DNA from 3 places in the Alteromonas sp. McT4-15 genome. Region 1 is predicted to be linked to each of the others. Evidence: predicted binding sites of a transcription regulator. Region 1 holds the regulator's gene; each other region holds the start of a gene.

What was found. The regulator FliA, encoded in region 1, starts transcription of late flagellar genes. The targets are predictions, from matches to a motif close to CTAAAGNTNNNNNNNNNNNNGCCGATA.
Region 2: pomA (flagellar motor protein PomA) is a predicted target of FliA. The motif match lies at 2,699-2,725, and genes of this name have one in related genera.
Region 3: LHL20_RS17000 (DUF3530 family protein) is a predicted target of FliA. The motif match lies at 4,454-4,480, and genes of this name have one in related genera.

The regions. Positions count from the first base shown of each region.
Region 1 covers NZ_JAJALG010000003.1:50,073-56,783, forward strand. The annotation lists gene LHL20_RS03490 (chemotaxis protein CheA) at 1-1,885, opposite strand, end outside; gene LHL20_RS03495 (protein phosphatase CheZ) at 1,898-2,653, opposite strand; gene cheY (chemotaxis response regulator CheY) at 2,688-3,071, opposite strand; gene LHL20_RS03505 (RNA polymerase sigma factor FliA) at 3,108-3,839, opposite strand; gene LHL20_RS03510 (MinD/ParA family protein) at 3,836-4,702, opposite strand; gene flhF (flagellar biosynthesis protein FlhF) at 4,708-6,108, opposite strand; gene flhA (flagellar biosynthesis protein FlhA) at 6,138-6,711, opposite strand, start outside.
Region 2 covers NZ_JAJALG010000035.1:6,015-12,725, forward strand. The annotation lists gene LHL20_RS17565 (SAM-dependent methyltransferase) at 1-881, shown strand, start outside; gene LHL20_RS17570 (flagellar motor protein MotB) at 958-1,887, opposite strand; gene pomA (flagellar motor protein PomA) at 1,887-2,648, opposite strand; gene LHL20_RS17580 (exodeoxyribonuclease VII small subunit) at 3,008-3,250, shown strand; gene LHL20_RS17585 (farnesyl diphosphate synthase) at 3,280-4,170, shown strand; gene dxs (1-deoxy-D-xylulose-5-phosphate synthase) at 4,203-6,080, shown strand; gene LHL20_RS17595 (phosphatidylglycerophosphatase A family protein) at 6,185-6,685, opposite strand.
Region 3 covers NZ_JAJALG010000032.1:1,662-8,372, reverse strand. The annotation lists gene LHL20_RS17015 (response regulator) at 1-1,511, opposite strand, end outside; gene LHL20_RS17010 (AmpG family muropeptide MFS transporter) at 1,631-2,971, opposite strand; gene LHL20_RS17005 (hypothetical protein) at 3,044-3,367, opposite strand; gene LHL20_RS17000 (DUF3530 family protein) at 3,510-4,394, opposite strand; gene LHL20_RS16995 (pseudouridine synthase) at 4,530-5,240, opposite strand; gene rapA (RNA polymerase-associated protein RapA) at 5,240-6,711, opposite strand, start outside.

The DNA of each region.
Region 1 (6,711 bases):
CATTCACTGCACCAAGCGGTAACGCAAAGGTTTGTTTGCCTACGACAATCATTAATGTTGGAAGTATGGCTAGAGTAAGCGGTACTTTGATGTCTAATCGCGTACCTTTACCAAGCTGCGAGTCGATATTAACGGTACCGTTTAGTTGGTTAATCTTGGTTTTAACCACATCCATACCCACACCACGGCCCGAAATATCGCTAATTTCAGTTTTCGTTGAGAACCCAGGGGCAAAGATAAGATTAAAAGCTTCCACGTCTGACATACGAGCTGCAGCATCTGCATCAAGCACACCGCGGCTTATCGCAATTTCTTTAAGCTTTTCGGGATCCATACCTTTACCATCGTCTTCGATAGTAAGAAGGATGTGATCGCCTTCTTGTGATGCAGACAGCTGAACCGTCCCCATGCGCGGTTTACCGGCCGCTGCGCGGTCATCAGGCATTTCAATACCATGGTCCACTGAGTTTCTCACCAAGTGAACCAACGGATCGGCCAATGCTTCAACCAAGTTCTTATCTAGATCGGTTTCTTCACCAACCAACTCAAGGGTAATTTCTTTCTTGAGGCTTCGAGCGAGGTCGCGTACAACGCGGGGGAATCGACCAAATACCTTTTTGATTGGCTGCATGCGGGTTTTCATTACCGCGCCTTGCAAGTCGCCTGTTACAACATCAAGGTTAGCAATAGCTTTCGACATACTTTCGTCATTGCTATTAATACCCAAACTAATAAGGCGATTTCGAACCAATACCAACTCGCCGACCATATTCATAATCTGATCTAAGCGTTTGGTGTCAACACGCACTGTAGTCTCAGCCGGAGGTGCTGCTGGTGCGGCTTTTTTATCGTCTTTTTTAGGTGCTTCTTTCTTCGCTGCCCCAGCAGGCGCTGGAGCAGGAGCGGCTGCTGCAGCCTTTTGCGGCGCTGGACTAGCCTTAGGTGCTGCTGGCGCTTCGCTTTTCGCTTTGTTAATCGCTTCGGTAGCCGCTTTATCTACCACTGGCTCAGCGGGCGTTGACGATTGTTTGGTAGGACCTTGCCCCGAACCATGCAATTGATCAAGTAGCGCTTCAAACTCATCGTCAGTAATTTCTTCATCGCTTGATGCAGATACCGGTGCTGTTGGCGCAGGAGCTGATGCAGGTGCTGCATCTTCGCTACTGCCAAATTGACCTTTACCGTGTAAATCGTCAAGAAGCGCTTCGAATTCTTCATCGGTGATGTCATCGCTATCACCGCCTGCGCTTGGTGCAGGTTCAGCGGCTTTTGCTGGCGCTGCTGCCTTAGGTGCAGACTGACCGGGAGCACTTGAACCATGAAGTTCATCTAGCAAGGCTTCGAATTCATCTTCGGTGATTTCATCAATGCCACCACCGTCACTTGACGACGATGTAGGCTCTGACTCTTCAATAACAAGTTCAGGCTCATCCTCAAACTCTGCAGGCTGAGCTGCACTTGGTGCAGTATCGCCAAAGATATTTTCGTCAGGAGATTCTGGGCGACTTAGTTTGTGTAACAAGTCGACAAGATGTGCATCTGCAGGTTCTAGAGGATCACGCGCTTTAACACGTTCAAACATCTCTACCACCACGTCGGTGGCCTGCAAAATAATATCCATTAACTCCGGCGTGAGTGTACGTTGCCCGTTTCGCATAACATCGAAAACGTTTTCGGCCCCGTGGCATATTTCAACCAACTCAGTCAGGGATAGAAACCCTGCTCCGCCTTTAACAGTATGGTAGCCGCGGAAAATTGCGTTCAGCAAATCCGCGTCTTCTGGATTGTTCTCAAGATCAACGAGCTGTTCTTGTAATTGTTCAAGTATCTCTCCAGCTTCTACTAGAAAGTCCTGTAATATATCCTCGTCAACATCAAACGACATGCGCCCGCTCCCCTAAAAACCTAAGCTAGACAAAAGATCATCTACATCATCTTGGCCAGAAACAACATCATCGCGGTTTTCCGCGTCGATAATTGGGCCTTCCGCTTGTACACCATCATTTTTATCGGCCTTAACGCTAGAAGGTTTAGAATGTTCTGAACCGTCGCGCTCGCCAAACATGGTTAACATGTTTACTAGGCTGTCCTCGACTTCTTTTACCAAGTCGATAACGCGGCGAATTACCTGACCAGTTAAATCTTGATAACCCTGTGCCATCAATACTTCTGTCAGTAACTGTGTGAGCTTAGTTGATTGCTCTGCGCTTTCTTCAAGTAAATTATCTAAATCTGCACAAAGCGCTTTGAACTCGCCTAGTTCAATTTGGCGGTTCATTAGCTTTTTCCACTCAGGCATCACTTTCTCGATGCGCTCAGCGAGCGTTTCTGCAATTGGCATGCTCGCTTCCACTGCATCCATAGTAGTATTAGCAGCTTTTTCAGTTTCTTCAATGACGTATGTCAGACGAGACTGTGCATCAGGCATATCTTCGGTCGCAAGATTCTTAATGCGATCGTCAATCTGAAAATTATTGAGCGCGTCATGAAGTTGACGCGTCAGTTTTCCCACTTCTGCAAACAGCTCAACATTTTCCTTCATTGAGGCTGCTTCAAGTAGTGCACTGGCCGAAGCGTTATCACCCTCTTCAAGATAGGCGACAAGTTGTCTAGCTTCTTCCAATGTAATCGGAACGTTTACATTTGATGACATCCAGTAAACCTCGTTTCTCTGGTGAGCGTCTGGATCAACCTAAACGTTCGAAAATTTTATCCAATTTTTCTTTTAATGTTGCTGCAGTGAAAGGCTTAACCACATAGCCGTTCACGCCGGCTTGCGCTGCCGCAACAATTTGTTCTTTCTTGGCTTCAGCAGTAACCATTAGTACAGGTAAATGCTTCAGTTTATCGTCGGCACGAATAGCACGAAGCAAGTCAATTCCTTGCATACCTGGCATATTCCAATCGGTAACGACAAAGTCAAAGTCGCCTTGCTGTAGCATTGGCAACGCCGTACTTCCGTCATCCGCTTCCTGGATGTTGGAGAAACCCAAGTCTTTAAGTAGGTTTTTGATGATACGTCTCATGGTAGAAAAATCGTCAACCACGAGAATTTTCATACTTTTATCCAAAATAGCCTCCAGTGAGGGGTTAATTGTTATTAATATCTATTCTTCGTCAGCTTGCCACGACTTCATTCGTGATTTGAGTTTTAACATGGCCTGACTGTGAATTTGGCTTACTCTCGATTCACTAACATCAAGTACTTCACCTATTTCTCGTAGGTTTAGCTCTTCATCATAGTATAAAGAAAGCACGATAGCTTCTCGTTCAGGTAATGTTGTAATCGCATGGGCTAACGCCTTTTGGAAAGCACCTTGCATCAAGTCTTCAAGTGGTGCGTCGCTACCCCGATTTTGTTCAGTCGAAATAACGTCCTCAGACACACCTAAATCTTCAATGCCAACCAACTTACCAGCATTTACTTCATTCAACATTTGATGATAGTCCTGCAAACTCACATTGAGTTTAGCAGCAATATCAGAATCTCTGGCATCGCGACCAGTCTCGCCTTCTACTTGCGAAATGGCTTCCGTTATCGCGCGACCGTTGCGATGCACTGACCGCGGTGTCCAATCGCCTTTACGAATCTCGTCTAGCATAGCACCGCGGATACGAATACCCGCAAAGGTTTCAAAGCTCGCACCTTTCGAGCCGTCAAAATTTCGAGCAGCTTCTAATAAACCAATCATGCCTGATTGAATTAAATCGTCAACAAGTACACTAGCGGGCAAACGCGCCATCAAGTGATGAGCGATACGTTTAACCAAAGGCGCATGTCGTTCGACTAACTGCGACTTATCGGTTTGTTGTTGATAAGCTGCTGCCTTGCTATTCAACGCTGATTTCCTACTGCTTTTTCTGCAACCAACTGTTCAATAAAAAACTCTAAATGACCACCTGGCTGAGCCGGGATTGGCCACGACAATGCCTTATTAGCCAGTTGAGTAATTGCAACGGCAGCAGGCGAACCTGGGTAGGCATCGACGATAGCGGTTTGTTTGCGTACCGCTTTACGAATATTTTCATCAAACGGGACAGTTGCCACTAATTCTAGTGCAACATCCAAAAATCGACCTGTTACTTTGCTTAATTTACTAAATAGCTCTTGCCCTTCTCGCACATCGCGTACCATATTGGCGACCACTTTAAATCGAAACACGCCGTGTTCGCGATTCAAAATTTTGATTAAGGCGTAAGCGTCAGTTAATGATGTAGGTTCGTCGCACACTACCACCATAATATCCTGTGACGCTTTAGAAAAGCTTAATACCATGTCTGAGATACCCGCTGCGGTATCGACGATGAGAACATCAATTTGTGAACGTAATTCACTAAAGGCGCGAATTAAACCCGCATGCTGAGTAGGTGATAACTCTGCCATTGACTGTGTACCCGATGTCGCTGGCGCAATCTTGATCCCATGCGGACCAGTGACGAGTACTTCATCAAGCGTGCATTCACCCGATAATACGTGAGAAAGATTTTTCTCGACGCGAAGACCTAACATCACATCGACATTAGCCAGACCTAAGTCTGCATCGAGAACCATTACACGCTTACCCTGCTTAGCCATAGCAATGGCGGTGTTTAGTGTAATATTTGTTTTACCGACGCCACCTTTACCTCCGGTGACGGCAATAACTTTGATTAACCTTGATTGCTTCATTTTTCTTAAGCTACTCGCTTGGTCGTCAATCATACTGCTTATGCTGTTTTAATGGCGTTGTTACTACTAGTATGATTCAAACCGTACTTTTTATAAAGCTTTGCAGCAGCAGAAACCAAAGATTTTGCTTCTGCAATCTTAATGTCTTCTGGTACTTTTTGCCCATCGGTGACATAACTAACCGGTAACTGGTACTCAACTGCAGCACTAAGCACCTCTCCTAAAGAGTAGCACTCATCTAACTTTGTGAAAATACAGCCACTTAGTTCAATTTCATCATACGCTTTAATTATTCTCTGCAGTGCAGGATATTGTGTATTTGCCTGCGCTACCAAATATTTTTTCACTTGTGGCATTTGACCATTGTCAAATTGCTTAATTTGTTTAATCAAACGGCTATCTCGCTGACTAAACCCTGCTGTATCAATCAATACTAGACGCTTGTGACGCAGTTGGAAAAGTAAATCTGCTAACTCTTCGCTGGTTTGTGCTTTTCTTACTGTACAGCCAATTATCTTTCCGTAAGTAGCCAGTTGTTCAAACGCAGCTATTCTGTACGTATCAATGGTGATCATTGCCACTGATTCTGGGCCATACTTCTGGGCATATCGCGCAGCCAATTTTGCTACCGTGGTTGTTTTTCCCGTTCCAGTAGGACCCACCAATGCAACAGCACCTTGTGCGGTAAGTATATCGTTACCTGTTACATTTATGCGATTAGCCAATAGGTTAAGAAGGTAAACCCATGCTTCGCGCTCATTATAGTGAGCAGGCGTGTAATTTATTAGCTGAGTTGCAAGCGCGTGACTTAAGCCCATATCGGTTAAACGCGTTATCAGATATTGATGAACGGGTTTTTGACGCTTATTCTTCGCTTCCATCAAATCAGCCACCTGATATTGCAAGACGTTTCTTAGCGAGGCGAGCTCTTCTTTGATTTGTGCAAGTTCGTCTGATTGATTAGGCGCAGTTTCATCTATGCTTGACGCTTGATGTGAAGGAAACGCATCTGCTTGCTCATAGCGGCTCGCACGGGATTGAGGTTGAGGCTGAGCAGCTTCAACTTCATCAATAAAGTCATCAGAAAAGTTAAGGTGCGATGCAATTTCATTGGCATGCTGCGCATTGGCAGAGGTATCTTTTTGGCTATGCGGCTGAGTGCTTGAACCATGTTGCTTTTCAAGTAGCGCTTTTAAACTGTCTGGGCCGTCATCACCGATGATTTCACTTAAGCTAGGAACAGCTTTCTGACCGGGCGCTTTAGAGGCGGGTTTTGGCACTGACAACTTAGCCTCTGGCTCTTTATCGTAAGCTGCAACAAGCTCAATACCGTCAGCAACTTTGCGGTTTGACATAATAACCGCATCGCTACCCAACTCAGCTTTTACTTGGCTTAACGCCTCACGCATATCTTTGCCGAAGAAACGTCTTATTTTCATTGCAACCTCTCCAATCGCTCAGTGTCAGATTATTGACCGACCGAACTGACTATTTTTATCTGCTTATCATCAGGCACTTCTTGGTACGAAAGTACGTGGAGCCCAACAACTGAATACTTTAAGAAGCGTGACAGCACAGGTCTTAGCATACCTGACGTCAGCAATACTGCAGGCTCGCCTTCGAGTTCCTGCTGCTGACTGGCTTGTTGCAATGATTTTTGCAACTTGTCTGCTAGTCCTGGCTCTATGCCAGCACCATCTTCACCGCCCGCTTGAAGAGACTGGTGCAACATCTGTTCCAACTCTGGCGCCAAGGTTATGACAGGTATCTCTTTGGCGCCTTGTGTAATCTCTTGAACAATCAGTCGTTTCAACGAAATACGCACCGCAGACACGAGTACATCAGGGTCTTGGCTACGCGTACCATACTCACTTAGGGTTTGAACAATAGTGCGCATATCACGAATTGGTACGCCTTCGAATAACAACGTTTGCAATACTTTAACTACGGTACTAAGCGGTAAAATATCCGGCACCAGTCCTTCAACCAGTTTAGGATGCTGTTTTGCCAACATATCAAGAAGTTGCTGAGCTTCTTCATGA
Region 2 (6,711 bases), on a different contig from region 1:
AGCATTTCGCTCGACGCAATACCCGCGACCAAGCTAAGAAGAACATCGAAGCGCATTACGACCTTGGCAACAAATTGTATACGCGTTTTTTGGACGACACCATGATGTATTCGTCGGCCATTTACCCCGACGCGAATACGTCACTCAATGCGGCACAAAATTATAAGCTGAAAACCATTTGTGACAAATTGCAGCTTAAAGAGAGCGACCACCTAATTGAGATTGGTACGGGCTGGGGCGGTCTTGCCGTCTATGCTGCTAAACACTATGGCTGCAAAGTAACCACAACCACTATTTCAGAAGAACAACATGCGTGGGCACAAGAATGGATCGCCCGTGAAGGCCTATCTGACCGCGTTACCTTGCTGAAAAAAGACTACCGATTATTAGAAGGCAAATACGACAAGCTTGTCTCTATTGAAATGATTGAAGCGGTAGGCAAACAATTCTTAGGTAACTTTTTCGAAAAATGCTCATCGCTTTTAAAAGATAATGGCCTGATGCTACTACAGTCTATTACCATTGATGATAGACGTTATGATAGCTATTCAAACAGCGTGGATTTTATTCAAAAGTACATTTTTCCAGGCGGCTTTTTACCATCGCAATATCAATTAAATGCCCATTTGAAAAAGCATACCGATATGATGATAAGAGATTTACATGATATTGGTATTGATTACGCAATGACATTGAATCATTGGTATGAAGCGTTTATATCAGCTAAAGACGAACTGCTAAAAGACGGTTATGACGAGCGCTTTATGCGTATGTGGACTTACTACTTGAAATATTGCGAAGGTGGGTTCCTTGAGCGCACGATAAGTACTGTACAACTTGTGGTGTCAAAACCACAGTTTAGAGCAACGCTCGCTCGCTAGTAAAAATCTATATTCTACACAAAAAACGGCGCTGAAAATGCGCCGTTTTTGATTGTGCTCAATGAATTACTACTGCTTATTCATCTACGACTGAGATGGGCTTTGAGAGCATGGGCTTGCCTTGATTGATATTGATTTCTACCCGCCTATTTTTGGCCCTATCTTGAGCTGTAGTTGCATTTTCGACAACGGGAGCAGTATCGGCTTTGCCCACTACAGACATTCGACTTTCATCAAAACCAGGCGCAGTGCGCATGGCCTCGGCCACTGCAACAGCACGCTGTGCTGACAAGTCCCAATTTGAACGATAAAGCTCATTGGCAATATGCTGCCCATCGCTATGTCCGGAAATTTCTATTTCGCCGGGTACATCGGCCAACAGTACACCAATCTTTCTTAAAACAGGTTGGAATTGTGGCTGTAAGAATGCAGAGCCTGCTGAGAAGGAACCATTTTCCTGAATACGTATGGTGATCTGCTGTCCCAACGACTCCATTTCTATAGAGCCATCCAAAATCTGCTTTTGAAGCTGCTGTGCAATTTTCTTCATCAATTCTGCAGTTTGTGTTTGTTCAGAGCTTTGTTCTGCCGACGATGCTGACTCATTGGCAGTTTGCTGAGATTGACCGCCACGTTGTTCACCGCGTTGCTTCTGACGACCACCTGCCGAGTCTTCATCGCCTGCTTGAAACTCTAACATCTGCTGTGTCATTTCAATGGTCTGCTGCTGAATAGATTCAATTGGCGTTGGGTCAGGTTTACCCGGTCTAAACTCCATGGCGATAACACTTGTTCCTTTCGGAATGTCTTTAACCTCAATTTTATTTTGCACACCAAAGGCGAACTTCATCGAGCCCGCAATCTGCTTAAACTTGAGGACATCCATTTCGGAGAATGACAGAAGTAACACGAAGAAGCACATCAACAGAGACATTAGGTCTGCAAATGTTCCCATCCAAGCGGGCAGCCCCTCGGGGGGACATTTGGGGCATTCTTCTTCGGCCATTATTCTTCCTCGGCGGCACCGCGTTTGCTAGCTGCAAGATAGTTCTTCAACACACCTTCAATTACGCGTGGATTTTGGCCATCAGCAATACCGACAATACCGTCTAATACAAGACTCTGGTTAAGCTTTTCCTCACCTGCGCGTACAGCAAGTTTAAATGCAATAGGTAAACACACTACGTTGGCAAAGAAGGCACCATATAGCGTAGTCAAAAGTGCAACCGCCATTGCAGGGCCGATAGCCTTGGGGTCATCCATGTTAGACAGCATGGCTACAAGACCAATTAGGGTACCTATCATCCCCATTGCTGGCGCTACGTCTCCCATACCTTTGAAGATAGACGCGCCAAAGTCATGCCGTTCGCTTGTCATTGCGATGTCTTTGGATAAGGTTGCACGAACCACTTCAATATCGTGTCCGTCAACTAGCATGTCTACGCCTTTTTGCATAAATTCATTCGATATCTCAGCTTCTTCGAGTGCAAGAAACCCACCTTTACGCGCCGCATCTGCCATTTCTACGATTTTTTCGATAAGCTCTTCTGGCGACTCAATTTTGAACATAAAGGCCTTACCCGCCACCTTACCTGCGCCAAAGAATTGGCCAAGGGTGAACTGAGATAAGACTACGAATAAGGTTCCACCGAAAACGATAAGTATAGATTGCACGTCTATGAACATGCTCATGCTGCCGCCTAATATCATAGCCATTACTATGAAACCGATGGCGCCCAACATACCTATGACGGTTGCTAAATCCACTCACTCTTCCTCATTTATGTGCAGACAGTGCTATTGATGTACATGTATTCTATCGGCAAAGTATTAAAATACTAAAACGACATTATTGAAAAATATCACATTTATTTCAGTGTGGTAGCAATTTGCAAAAGGAATGCAACGCTGATTGCGTAAAACAATGTTTCGCATTGCCACCTATTTTGAGGACTATAGCACATTTAATTTGGTACGCCCTTTTACCTTTCACTACCCACTGAGTTTACCGATTGTTCGATTTTTGCATCGTTATAGGCAATATACGGACAAACCATTTGACCCATGTGCACCCCTCAGTTAATGTGCGCGTACATGTAATTTGGCCACAAAATTGAGTGAATTTTATGACGACTGAAAAAGACGCAACTTCTTTTGAAGAAACCCTTGCGGAATTAGAAGCCATCGTGAACGATATGGAAAACGGTGACTTGCCACTCAATGTAGCATTGGAAAAGTTCGAACGCGGAATCGCATTATCTCGCCAAGGCCAAAAGTCGCTTGAAAATGCTGAGCAAAAAGTAAAAATACTGCTTAGCGAGCAAGGTAACGACACATTAGAAACGCTTCCTGAAAGTGAACAGCCTTAAATCGTTCATTTTTAACTAACAGGTAATCTATGAATTTTTCCGCTTTGCATCAGCAAGTGAAACAACAGACTGATGCATCTCTTCTTACACTAATTGACGAGTTACCCGATTACGCTCCGCGACTAAAAGACGCAATGCGTCACGCGTTGCTCGCCGGCGGTAAGCGCATGCGTCCGCTTCTTGTTCAGGTAGTGGGCAACACGCTAGACGTGCCAAAGAAAGACCAAATGGCGATTAGTATGGCCATCGAGTGTATTCATGCGTATTCCTTAGTGCACGATGATCTGCCAGCCATGGACGACGATGACCTGCGCCGCGGCATGCCTACCTGTCATATTGCCTTTGACGAAGCCACGGCAATTCTTGCTGGTGATGCGCTCCAGTCACTTGCTTTTAGTGTGCTAGCAGATGCGCCACTGAGCAATTATGCACAAACTAAGCGCAGTAACTTGCTTTCTATTCTTGCAAAAAGTGCTGGCTATTTGGGCATGTGTGGTGGCCAGGCGATAGACCTGGCAAGTACTGGCAAAACCATTTCACTCGAAGAATTAAAACAGCTGCACAAATTAAAAACAGGTGCGCTGTTGAAAGCGTGTATAGAAATGATAGCTATAGTGAGCGAAGACCTTACTGTTGAAGCTCAGGCCGATTTAATGGCTTACGCGGCTGATATAGGTCTAGCATTTCAAGTTCAAGACGATATTCTTGACGTTGAAGGCAGTAGTGAGCAGTTAGGAAAACCTGCTGGCTCAGATCAGGCACTAGGCAAGAACACGTTTCCCGCCAAGTTGGGCCTAGATGGCGCCAAGCAAGAGTTAGAAGTTCTTCATAATAATGCACTTCAAGCCTTGTCGCGTTTACCCTACAATACAGACAGTTTAATTGCGTTTAGCGAGCTTTTGGTAAAACGCGACCACTAGCCACGCGCCATGTTGAAAAAGATAATAAGTACATGAGTTTAGATCTCCAACATTACCCAACGCTTGCGCTTGCGCAAACACCAGAAAAGCTGAGACAGCTGCCTCAAGACAAGCTGCGCGAGTTAGCTGATGAGTTGCGTGAGTATTTACTTAATTGCGTAAGCCAAACAAGTGGCCATTTTGCCTCAGGCTTAGGTACAGTCGAATTAACGGTGGCGCTGCACTACGTGTATAACACACCATTCGACCGATTATTGTGGGATGTTGGGCACCAAGCCTACCCACATAAAATTCTCACCGGTCGTGCCGAGCGCATGAGCACAATCCGTCAAAAAGATGGATTGCATCCCTTCCCATGGCCTCCAGAGAGCGATTATGACACCTTTGCAGTGGGTCATTCGTCTACCTCAATTAGTGCAGCCCTGGGAATGGCGGTTGCCGCGGAAAAAGAAGGCAAAGACCGCAAAGTAGTTGCCGTTATTGGCGATGGCGCTATGACAGCAGGTATGGCATTTGAAGCACTGAACCACGCTGGCGATATCAAAAAAGACATGGTTGTGGTGCTTAATGACAACGAAATGTCGATTTCTGAGAATGTAGGTGCATTAAATAGTCATTTGGCTAGATTACTCACCGGTAATTTCTTTAACTCTATTCGTGATGGTGGCAAAAAGCTGCTAAGTAATGTGCCGCCTATTAAAGAGTTCGCCAGCCGTGCTGAAGAGCACTTAAAAGGCATGGTAGTACCTGGTACCATTTTTGAAGAATTAGGTTTTAACTATATCGGCCCAATTGACGGCCATGATGTTAACGCTGTTGTCGATACCTTGCGCAATATGCGTAAATTTGAAGGCCCTCAGTTGCTGCATGTAGTAACTAAAAAAGGAAAAGGCTATGCCGTAGCCGAACAGGATCCTATCAAGTTTCATGCTGTGCCTAAATTCAACCCTGCTGATAATGCGCTTCCTAAATCAAAACCTTCAGCCCCTACCTATTCGGCTATTTTTGGTAAGTGGTTATGCGATATGGCAGCCCAAGATCCTAAGTTGATGGCTGTTACTCCCGCGATGCGCGAAGGCTCAGGAATGGTTGAGTTCTCGCAGCAATTCCCAGACCAATACTTTGATGTTGCCATCGCAGAGCAGCACGCCGTCACGTTCGGTGCAGGATTAGCAAAAGATGGCATGAACGCGGTTGTAGCAATTTACTCTTCATTTTTACAACGCGCTTATGATCAGCTCATTCACGATGTCGCCATTCAAGATTTACCTGTGTTATTCGCGATTGATAGAGCGGGCATTGTTGGCGCTGACGGCCCAACCCACCAGGGCGCATTTGATATCGCCTTTTTGCGCTGTATCCCTAACATGGTGATTATGGCCCCTGCGGACGAAAATGAATGCAGACAAATGCTCTATACAGGCCACAAGCTTCAAAAACCAGCAGCGGTGCGTTATCCGCGTGGCGCTGGTATGGGCATTACACCAGATGAGGAAATGTCGGCACTTGAGATTGGTAAATCTCGTCTGATACGTTCATCAAGTGTGGATGATGGCAAGCGCGTCGCTATTTTAAATTTTGGTTGTTTATTACCTTATGCAATAGAAGCTGCTGAAGAATGCAATGCCACGGTTATTGATATGCGCTTTGTGAAGCCGTTAGACGGCGAAGCCGTAATGAATGCGGCCAGTGAACACGATGCACTCATAACGCTAGAAGACGGCTGCATCATGGGTGGAGCGGGCAGCGCAGTACTGGAACATTTGCAACAAAACGGCGTATTGAAGCCAGTGAAGATGTTAGGGCTGCCTGATAGCTTTATTTTGCAAGGTACACAGCAAGAAATGTATAACGTTCATGGTTTGGATACCAAGGGTATCGTTAGCGCAATACAGGAACTCACGAAATAAAGTGAGTTCACTAAGTTCCTATTCAAGCATATACAAATTTAAGCACATACAAAAAGCCCGCAAACGCGGGCTTTTTTATATTAGGTAAGTGTGGGGTCACACGCTTATATAAACTGCAGTGACGCAGGCCAAAACCACATTAATAGATGTAAACATCCGCAAGCCATAGCACCAGCGATTAAATCGTCTAACATGATACCTGTACCGCCGTGTAAGCGTTTATCAATGATACCTATTGGCCAAGGCTTTAAAATATCAAACAAACGAAATAAGACGAATCCAATCACTAAAGTAGACAGCGAGATTGGGACAAGCAGAAATGTCACAAACATGCCCGCTATTTCATCCCACACGATAGAACCATGATCGTGCACTTGCATATCATCTGCAGTTTTGCCGCAAAGATATATACCAACAATAGAAAATATAAGTGTGAGCGCGACGAACGAAATAATCGATACATTGGCACATAAAACAAGCAAAGGGATTGCTGCTAATGAGCCAAACGTACCTGGCATAAAAGGCACTAGACCACTACCAAAGCCAAGAGCCAGAAAATGTACCGGATTCTTCATACTGACTCTGGCGCGATACTCTGCTTGCATAATGGTTTCTCTTATTTAGCGTAGTA
Region 3 (6,711 bases), on a different contig from region 1:
AAGGTACGTGCGCTGAAGCCTTGCGAGGTAATGATTGATTGTAAATGAAGACGTGAGATCTCCAGATCATCGACTACAGCAAATTTTGCATTAGACGGAGAAGATACCTCAATGATAGGTGTTTCCAACGGTTTGATAGGAATATGCACCTTGAATTCACTACCGATCCCTACAGTGCTATTTACACTCAATGAACCACCTAGCTTATCAAGACTGCGCTTGGCCACCGATAAGCCAATACCCGCGCCAGGATAACGATGCGTAGTAGCATGTTTTCCGCGGTAGAAGCGATCAAACATTTTCATTTGCGTGTCGTCGTCAATACCAATACCAGTATCACTGATAATAACAACAAGGAAAATACCTTGGTGTTTTACCAGCGTTGTAATGGTGACGTCGATTAGGCCAGATGAAGTGAATTTTACCGCGTTGTCTAAAATGGCGGTAACGACTTTAGTAATAGCAACAGGGTCAGATTCGATAAAATGCGGCACACTATGGCTGCAGTGCATATTCAACTCTACTTTCTTGTCTTTCACTTGAATTGAAAAGGGGGAAATACACTCATCTAATAGTGCTATCAAATCAATTGATTGAAGCTGTAAGTCGTCCTCTATGTTGTCTGAAAGTAACTCGGTCAAATTATTGGTCAGGCTGAGTAACCGATAGCTTGATTGCTCAGCTTGCTGAATAAGTCGACTGCGCTGTGCTTCCATATTGGGAATAAGCTCTAGTGCACTGATAATTACGCTAATAGGTGCACGAAACTCATGACTAATAAGTTGAATAAACTCTTTTTGATGATGCTGCTCTTTATCAGCAAAAGACACGCGAAGCGCTGAACGATGTAACTGCGAAGCAGGTTTATGAGGCTGGTTTTTGCTAAACAGCCACGCCATCACTTGAATCAATGCTAAAGTAATAACCGAAAAAATGAGTACAAGCAGCATCTGTTGCCTAATTGTCGATACTTGGTTTTGAAGTGCGCTCTCTTGAATTTGAATAGCATCGATTAACGGTGTAAGCGTAAATACTGTGTTAAGCAATTGGGCGGCTTGTTCAGAGGGAAGTACAGCCAAAGTGTAGAGTTGAAGCATAGTATCTTGAATAACACTATGGTTTACTTCTCGCATTAAGCTGCGTTGCTTGCTCTCAAAGTCTTCAAAAGAGAGTTCATTTTCAACGAACATAATTTTCTGTTCTTGAGCAAAATGCACTGCTATCCGTTGGTAAGTGGCTAGTAAGTTTTCCTGTAAAGGCGCTACAAGGTCAAAATTCTGGCTGTACTGGTAACGATTGATCTGTTGCTCAGTTGAAATTAGCGCATCTTCGAACGCACTGTGTTCTTTCAACGCTGAAATCGCGCGCTGTTGTTGGTTCAGTATGTGAGTAAGTGAGGCGAGCGTGACAAGTGCAATGATAATTAACGCAACCTTTACTTTCGACAGAGCACGCTCGTGGCGGGTGTTTTTGACCCTTTTGTGTGAATAACTAAGCTTCTCCGTTTCCAAAGTACTTCCTTGCAGTGGCATTGCTATATCAACGAGTTAACAGAACATGAATATTTCTTTCTTCATTAACTGTAGATAACTTATGTTTACTTGCAAGGTTATGAGTAAAAAATTAACACTTAGTTATTTGAATATTCGACTTTTTTTATATTTTCGCGAATGCTATATAGAAAGCACAAGCTGGGTATGACCATGAGGGCCGTAGCAATAAAAAACAGGCTCCAATTACCGTCCAGGGCATCAACAACAAATCCACTGCCTGAGGCCACCAGTGTGCGTCCAGCGACACTTAATGAGGCCATAAGCGCATACTGCGTCGCGCTAAACGCACGATTGCAAAGTAACGATATAAACGCCACCATAGCGACTGTGCTCCACGCACCTGTAAAACCATCCACTATCACGGTTATTGCTAATAAGCCCGTTGATGGACCTGTCTGTGCAATTAGCGCAAACATGAGGTTAGAGGCCGCCATGGCAATGCCCGCAATCATTAGCCCTTTGTAAATGCCGTAACGGATATTAACCAGGCCGCCCAAAAGCGAAAATACAATAGTAACCCACCAATTGAGCAGTTTTGAGTACGTACCTATATCGCTATTTGAAAAGCCAATCTCCTTGTAAAAGACGATACTCATACGTCCCAAAAATGCTTCACCAATCTTGAACAAAAATATAAATAACAGGAAAGAGGCGGCTAGTTTTACGCCGTTTCGACTAAAAAACTCTGAGAAAGGCGTTATTAATGTCGCTCGAAACCAATATAGAACGCCACTGCCAGTTTCGTGCATTATCTGGCTTAAAAGTGCTTTTCTATCAATCTCTGGCTCGTTGGTCAGTAATGTCGCAACCATTAGCAGAAGCATCATAACCGCTAAAAGTAGATAGATATCAGGCCACGTGTAAGCGGTATAGTCAGCAAGATAAAAAGGAATCGCACCTAAGCCGCCGTAACCTGTCCACCATCCTGCTGTGGCGACAGAAGAAGCCGCTGACATACCATCTTTGTCATTCTCTGCAATGGTATCTATGCGAAAGCCATCAATGGCTATATCTTGTGTGGAAGAGGCAATTGCGATGAAAAGGCCTACAAGTGCAATATAAAATAAATCAGTAGTAGCACTCAGTTGAGACATAACAAGGCAGCACACAACAATTGCGCCTTGCATGGCCATTATCCAGCCTCGGCGTTGCCCTAAAAAAGGTGGCTTTAGTTTGTCCAGTAAAGGCGACCATATAAAGTTAAACGAATAAGTGGCAAAGATAATGCCGAATAGCCCAATTGCAGAACGTGATAAGTTTTCGTCTTTGAGCCAAGCAGAGAGCACAGAGCCAATCATTATCAATGGAAAGCCACTGGATATTCCGAAACAAAAAATACTCAGAAAGCGTTTGTCTTTATAGGTGTTTAATGCAGAGAACAAATAAGTTAGCCCTTGGCGAGTATGCAAAAATGCCATTGAGCCATGAACATTGATGATAAGCAACCTAGAGAATGGTTTTTATTGCGGCAAGAGAGGGGAACGTGTGGGTTAGGGGCGAACACCCACACAATCTAAAGGACAATGCCCCAATCCTTCAAGAAAGTTAACGCAGTTGCTTAATTCGTCGAAGAGGTATTTGTCGTTTTCAAGTTTATCACCATTCCAATAATGCACTTGGTGTAATAGATGCCAAAAAACACGTTCTTTTGGCGTGTATGGCTGTGTTAATGTGTAATCAATCTGGCCCCACTCTTCCATGCTGTCCCAAAAAAAGAGTTCGAGTTCTTCTGCGGGAAGTTCCCCTTGCCAGAATGCTTTCAAATAAAAACACAGTTGCTTCGCTTTACTATCTACGAAATCTTGAACAGTCACGAGGTGCCCAACCGTATTTGCGTTATACAAGTATTATAGTTCATAACAATCTTACTGCTCGTCAGCAGGCCATTGCGTAGTGCGTTTACTCTTTAGGTAATTGTTTTCTAGATTAATTTAGCGTAATCCCTAGAACAGAGATTTACCAGCCTAGATGACGTGTCCAGCCAATAGTGGTGTTTGTAAGTGTATGAATATAAGAGCTTTCTTGTTCTGACTTTATACTAAAGACTAATGGTGAGCCCGATATTTCAACCTGCCGATAATGCAGTTTTAGTGCATTTTTTGCACTTACTCGTCTCTGTGCTGCGGTACTTGATGCCCACTTACTGTAGTTGCCCACAGCAAGATCTAGGATCGGAAAGTCTGATTGGGCAATATTATCAACGACTAAGTCGTTAATTGTGGAATCTGGCCAAAATGGGGAAATAGCGACAAATGTGTCAGGGTGAAGTGCCGGTTGTGTGCTTGCTAGTGACAAAAAGCTCGCTGCCAGCATGCCTTGCGCGATAACCAGTCGGTAACCTTGTCGCTCTTGAAGATAGTTGTTAAGTGCGTTTAGTTGCATGGACAACTTATTTTTTGTGTCGTCAAAATCGAGATGCTGAGTAAGCTGATTACTTCGAGGATGGATGTCTGTGCTCGTCGTCATTACATCGTCAGATTGAGCTGGCGAATTCTCGCCTTCTACCTGCGAAGTGGTTTGAGCGTCATTGTGTAACGGTTGCTCAAATGGGCTGATAACCACATTCCAGCCTTTTTCGGCCAGTTTTTCAGCCAACAGGTCGCCCTGTCCCATCGTTAATCCCGCTGGAGACAATTCACTAATGATAATAGCAGTTCCCAACGGCAAGGGGGTATGAGCGTCAACTTCGACAATGGGCAAAATAGTGTCGCCAGCAATAATTTCTTTCACCTGACCGGGTAAGTATGCATGGCTAATATCGGTAAAAAAGTCGCCTACAGCGGCAGATGAATACACGGAGGGTATCATCAAAAATAGAAGCGAGCATAAATGCTTAGTCATTGTTTGCGAACCAGTCCTAACGAAAAAAGCGCGTTAACTAAATTAGTCTACATACGGTGTATCGGCCTAATGATAAATATCTGCAATACAAATATCGCGAATAGTTCGCTGCCCAACGTTTATTCCTAGCGTGATTTAGTCTTGAGAAAGTGGCTGGGCGCGAACATGACTAAACGGCGCTGGGCATTGAAAATTGAGCCATTGCTTGGTAGATGGATGCGTAAAGCATAAGCTCTCGGCATGCAACTGCAAGCGTGAAGCCATAGCCAAAGCGCTGTCATGTGCATAAAGCCTATCACCCAAAATAGGGTGACCAAGTTCTAGCATATGTACCCGCAGCTGATGTGAGCGCCCGGTAATGGGGTAAAGCGCAACAAGTGAAAAAGGATGCCCGTTTGTATCATATGTGCGTTCAACTACTTCAAAGTGTGTTAACGCGTGTTTGCCCCGTTCAAAATCAACCATCTGCTTTGGTCTATTAGGCCAGTCACAAATTAACGGCAAATCTACTTCGCCGCTATCTTGAGCGATATGGCCATAGACGCTGGCAAAGTAACGCTTTTTTGTTTTTCTAAGCTCAAATTGCTTGGAGATATGGCGATGGCTATCTTTGTTCAATGCCATCACCATAATGCCCGATGTGGCCATATCGAGTCGATGTACCACCGTTGCAGTAGGTAATACCGCGTTGACCCGAGTGATTAACGCATCTTTGTGCTCAGCTGCTTTGCCCGGTACGCTTAATAGTCCACTGGGTTTATGTGCCACAACGATGTCCTCATCTCGATAAAGGAAATCGAGATAAGGCATCATGGGTGGTTTGTACACAAAACTTGGATTTGCCATTAAGGGTTATTCACCACTATGCGCAGTGCGTCTAGCTGGACATCAGCTTCTTGAATAACTTTATCTAACGCATTCATTTGGGTTTCGATAAATTCTATTTCACTGTCGCGCACTGCCGGGTTGCGTTTTTTAAGGTCTCTTAATCGCTGAATCTCGTCATTTAGCGTATTGTGCATAGTTGCTAGCGCATCGTGCTGCTTTTGGTTTGCTTCTTGATGTGCAAGTTTACGCGCTTTTTCTATCGCTAATTCAAGCGGCTGTTGTAGCGCTTTAATTAGCTGTGCTGATATTTTTCGGCCTACTTTGCGTTTTACATCAAAACTTAAATCAGACGGTTTGCCTTGCGCATCTAGACACACTCTTACTGGTGTTTGCGGTAAAAAGCGACCTAATTGAAGTGCTTTTGGTGCTTGCGCGTGCAATACAAAAAGCGCTTCTATCCAATAGGCCCCCTTAGGCAGCGAAGGTTCAGCGATGAAGCCCATACTACTCTTGCCGTGCACATCGGTAAGCACCACATCAATTGCAGTATGCACTAGCGGATGGTCCCAGCTTAAGAACTGCACGTTCTCTAGTGTAGTAGCCACACGGCGCTTGTACGTCACTGTCATGCCCTCAGGATCGAGTCCTGGTAACTGGCTAACCATGGATTCCGTTGGCATAAGGATGAAGCAGTCGTTACCTTTTTCGTCCTGTTGAACGCCTATGGCGTCGAAAACACGCCCCATAAAGCGCGATAAATCTTGCTCACTATCCAACGTAATTATATCTTCAAGCAATTGTTCGACACGTCCTTCACCCGAGGCATTAAGCTCAAGCAAACGGTCTCGTCCGGCTTCAAGTTGTGCTACCAGCTGGCTGTTAAGCGTAATACTCATGTTGACAAGTTCGTCGCGGGCGGCCATATCATCAGGGTGTAAGCATGCACCAATCAACAGTGGCTTCACATCGTCAAATACGCCTGAGCCTGTCGGACAGGTTTTTTCAAAGGCATTGAGCCCCTCATGGTACCAGTCAAGCAACACGTGTTGTGCGGTTTTGGCTAAATATGGCACGTGAATTTGTACCGTCTGGGTCTGGCCAATTCGGTCTAGTCGACCAATACGCTGTTCAAGTAAGTCCGGTGTTATAGGTAAATCAAACAGTACTAAGTGATGTGCAAATTGAAAGTTACGACCTTCACTACCTATTTCGCTACACAACAGTATTTGCGCCCCTTCTTCTTCATCTGCAAAGTAGTGCGCCGCTTTGTCGCGCTCTACAATACTCATGCCTTCATGGAAAACGCTATGACGAATGCCAGTTTGAGTTCTAATCACTTCACCTAGCTCTTGTGCGGTGCGGGCGCTAGCACAGATAAGTAGGATCTTTTCTGGCTTAACGTCTTGCATGAAGTCGAGTAGCCACGCAACTCGCGGATCGTGCTTGGTCCAACTGTTAACGACACTAGCCATTCGCTCTGGATAGAGCG